One region of the Chromobacterium sp. LK11 genome, then DNA from elsewhere that is predicted to be linked to it. Evidence: predicted binding sites of a transcription regulator. Region 1 holds the regulator's gene; the other holds the start of a gene.
What was found. Region 1 encodes FNR, which switches genes on or off when oxygen is low (the NO sensors DNR and NnrR bind a similar motif). Its sites were predicted from a motif close to TTGATNNNNATCAA; they were not measured.
Positions count from the first base shown of each region.

Region 2: a site for FNR is predicted at 1,217-1,230, ahead of ccoN (cytochrome-c oxidase, cbb3-type subunit I). Genes of this name have one in related genera too.

Region 1 covers NZ_LDUR01000011.1:84,603-86,804, reverse strand. The annotation lists gene VK98_RS07465 (DUF1853 family protein) at 1-594, shown strand, start outside; gene fnr (fumarate/nitrate reduction transcriptional regulator Fnr) at 642-1,388, opposite strand; gene hemN (oxygen-independent coproporphyrinogen III oxidase) at 1,498-2,202, shown strand, end outside.
Region 2 covers NZ_LDUR01000039.1:29,953-32,154, forward strand. The annotation lists gene VK98_RS19460 (M61 family metallopeptidase) at 1-884, opposite strand, end outside; gene ccoN (cytochrome-c oxidase, cbb3-type subunit I) at 1,357-2,202, shown strand, end outside.

The DNA of each region.
Region 1 (2,202 bases):
GACTTCCTGCTGCGCCTGGACGGCCAGCCGCTGCACCTGGAAGCCGCCAGCAAGTTCTACCTGCAACTGGGCCGCAGCGCCGACACCCTGACCGGCCCCAGCCTGCGCGACGCCTGGGCGCTGAAAGCCCGCAAGCTGCAGACCCAGCTGCGCCTGTCCCGCCACCCGGCGGCGCAAGCGATGCTGCCGGCGGGCTTCGACGGCTGCGCGGTCGGCGCCCGGCTCAGCGGCTGGCTGTTCCACGCCCGGGACACCTCGCCGCAAGCGCCGCCCGGCGCCCGGCCGCTGTACGGGCAATACTGGCCGCTGCGCGGCGACTGGCCGGCGCTGAACGCGGACTCGCGCTGGGCCTGGCTGCCCCGGCTCAGCTGGCTGGCGCCGGCGCGGCTTGGCTTCGAACAGACCCACACCGCGGCGGCATTGCGCGCGCAGCTGGAAGAGGCGGCGGCGCCGCAATTGCTGGCCGAACTGCAAGCCGGCGCCGACGGCTGCTGGCATGAAGTGGCGCGCGGCTTCGCCGTGCCGCCCGGCTGGCCGCAGGAAGCGCCCTTGTCGCGGCTATTGCAGCAAATCGCCGGCAGCCCGAGCCCATGAAAAAAGGCAGGCCCATGGCCTGCCTTTAGCAATACGGCGCTGCGCGCTCAATGCCCGTTGGCGTGGGCGCAGCCGGAAATCAGCGCCTTCAACTCGTCCACCATCACCAGCTGGATGTGCTTGTGATCGACGGTGATCCAGCCTTGCTGCTGGAACTTGGACAGCGTGCGGCTGACGGTTTCCAGTTTCAGGCCCAGGAAGCTGCCGATTTCCTCGCGGCTCATGCGCAGGATGAAATCATTGGCGGCGAAGCCGCGAGTGGACAGACGCTGCGACAGATTCAGCAGGAAGGCGGCCAGCCGTTCTTCCGCCTTCATGTTGCCCAATAGCAACATTACATTCTGATCGCGAACGATCTCGCGGCTCATCAACCGGTAAAAATGGTGCTGCAGGGTGGGAATTTCGCGGCCCAGGCTCTCCATGCGGCTGAACGGCAGTTCGCACACCTCGCTGTCCTCCAGCGCGATGGCGTCGCAACCGTGCACATTGGCGGAAATGCCGTCCAGGCCCATCAGTTCGCCGGACATGTGGAAGCCGGTGACCTGCTCGCGGCCGTCCTGGCTGGCGACGCTGGTCTTGAAGAAGCCGGTGCGCACCGCGAACAGCGAGCGGAAGCCCTCGCCGCTGCGGAACAGATACTCGCCGCGCTTCAGACGGCGGCTTTGGCGGATCACCGCGTCGAGCTGGGTCAGTTCCTCGCGGTTGAGCCCCACAGGCAGACAGAGTTCCTTCAGGCTGCAGTTGGAGCAGGAGACCTTCAGGTTATGCAAAGAGATATGGTTCTGATCGGACATGGCATGTTTAGTACAAGCTTGCGACGAAGCTTGACCCTTATCAAAGCGAAATTCGCAGGATTTCCGCAAATTTACCAGTCCACCAGAGGTTTTGCCATCCAAATACGACATGAAGACCACCCACCCATTTTCTCCTGCCCATTTTGAATTCGACCGCGCTCTGATCGAGCGCCTCGACGGGACAGGTCCTAGATATACGTCATACCCGACAGCGGATCGCTTTACGCCGGGTTTTGCCGAAAGAGACTACATCCACTGGCTACGGCAGCGCAGCATCGGCGCCAACCGGAAACCTTTATCATTGTACGCTCATATACCATTTTGCAACACTATCTGCTACTACTGCGGTTGCAACAAAATCATCACCAAGGACAGCGGCAAAGCCGATTTGTACCTGGACTACCTGGAAAAGGAAGTCCGGATGGTCGCCTCCTGTCTGGGCCGCCGCGAGCAAGTGGTACAGCTGCATTTCGGCGGCGGCACGCCGACTTTCCTGTCCGACGCGCAACTGGAACGATTGATGACCTTGCTCAAGACTCATTTCGAGTTCTTGAAGGAGGGGGAGTATTCCATAGAAATAGACCCGCGCAAAGTCAGCGCGGAGACAATCTTCAAACTGGCCGCACTCGGCTTCAACCGCATCAGCGTCGGCATCCAGGATTTCGAACCGGAGGTGCAGCGGGCGGTGAATCGGGTGCAGTCCGAGGAGGAAACGCTGGAGGTGATCCAGGCCGCGCGCGACGCCGGCTTCAAGTCCGTCAGCGTCGATCTGATCTACGGCCTGCCCTTGCAGACTCGCGAATCGGTGCGCCGC
Region 2 (2,202 bases), on a different contig from region 1:
GCCGGCTTCATCCGCTTGACGTTCCAGCTGTGGAAATATTCGTGGCTGATCAGGCCCAGCAGCTTCAAATAACCGTCGCCAATTTCCTCGACGCCCTGCTGCGGCAGATCGTCGCGGTTGGCCACCAGCGCGGTGGAGGCGCGATGCTCCAGGCCGCCGTAAACGTCCTTGCCGACGAAGAGCATGAACACGTAGCGCTCGAACGGCGCCGGCTCTCCGAACAGCTTGATCTGGTATTCGCAGATTTTCTTGGCGTCGCGCGCCAGACGCTTGAGATCGGCGCGGAAGCGGCCGGAGACGACGAATTCGTGCGGCACGCCGCAGGCTTTGAAGCTGACGCGCTCGAAGGCGCCCAGTTCCACCGGGTGGTCGATCAGTTCGTCGTAGGAAGCGGCCTGGTAGCCGCCGAAGCCGGTTTTCTTGTCCGCGCCGCGCGTCGGCAGGCTGGTCGCCACTTTCCAGTCGGCGTAGGCCTTGCCCTCCGGCGGCAGGATGTCCACCGCGCAAGCCTCGTTTTCATAGCCGTCCACCGCCAGGAAAACGCTGGTGCCGTTGTAGAAGCCGCGCTGAGCGTCCAGATAGGCGCCGCGCACCGACAGATCAAACGCATAAACTTTATAGCGCAGAACCAGCGCGCCCTTGACTGGCGCGGCTTGCCAGCTGTTTTTTGTCAGCTGGACCAGCTGAACCGCTTTTCCCGCGGATTCCGCGCGAATCTCCACAATATGCTTGGAGAACTCCCGGATCATGTAACTGCCCGGAATCCAAGCCGGCAACGAGAAAATCTGGCCATTCTTGGCGGGCCGGGAAACGGTCAGGACGACCTCGAAAAGATGCGCCTCCGGGGCGCAGGGACATAGGGTGTAGCGGACGGAAACGGTCATGATCTGCCTGCAATCGTTGCAAAACCTTCTGATTTTAGCACTTGCCGCGGGGAAACGCTGCGTTTTATGACATCTTGATCCAGGTCAAGAAGGCTGGGCCGCCAGACAATACAATCTCGGTCAGTAGCAACAGTATTTGCAAGAACTGTCACGCTCGCTTGAGACATAAATAAAGACAAATGGGAAAGCGACATCCCCCGGCCGTCCAAACTGGCCCGATATGGGTAATTGATTTAGAATGCCGGGTTAACTAAATGGGGAAATTGCGCTGTCGCAATACGGGATGAACTGCTAATACAGACATCAGTACCGCTGCGATCTGGGTCAAGCGCTTGATTTTAATAAAAATCGTTTTCCCTGCGGCTTCGTCTGGATACAGTCACATCAGTACAGATGGGGACAGTATCCCGGACTTCAAGCCGCCGATTAGATATGTCACGTTCTGAGTTAGCAACCTTGGAGAAAACCCTAAATGGAAACGCAATCCACTTATAACTATAAGGTGGTGCGCCAATTTGCCATCATGACCGTCGTGTGGGGCATTGTCGGCATGTTGGTGGGCGTCATCATTGCGGCCCAACTGGTCTGGCCCGAATTGAACTTCGGCCCCTGGTTCCACTTCGGCCGCCTGCGCCCGCTGCACACCAATGCGGTCATCTTCGCCTTCGGCGGCTGCGGCCTGTTCGCCACCTCCTACTACGTGGTGCAGCGTACCTGTAACGTCCGGCTGATCTCCGACAAGCTCGCCGCCTTCACCTTCTGGGGCTGGCAGCTGGTGATCGTGCTGGCCGCCATCACCTTGCCGCTGGGCCTGACCACCAGCAAGGAATACGCCGAACTGGAATGGCCGATCAAACTGCTGATCGCGGTGATCTGGGTTGTTTACGCCATCGTTTTCTTCGGCACCATCGCCATCCGCAAGGTCAAGCACATCTACGTGGCCAACTGGTTCTACGGCGCCTTCATCCTGGCCGTGGCCTTGCTGCACATCGTCAACTCCGCCTTCGTGCCGGTGTCGCTGTGGAAATCCTACTCCGCCTACTCCGGCGCCGTGGACGCCATGGTGCAATGGTGGTACGGCCACAACGCCGTGGGCTTCTTCCTGACCGCCGCCTTCCTGGGCATGATGTACTACTTCATCCCGAAACAGGCCGGCCGTCCGGTTTACTCCTACCGCCTGTCCGTGGTCCACTTCTGGGCGCTGATCTTCACCTATATGTGGGCGGGTCCTCACCACCTGCACTACACCAGCCTGCCCGACTGGACCCAGTCCGTGGGCATGGTGTTCTCCCTGGTGCTGCTGGCTCCGAGCTGGGGC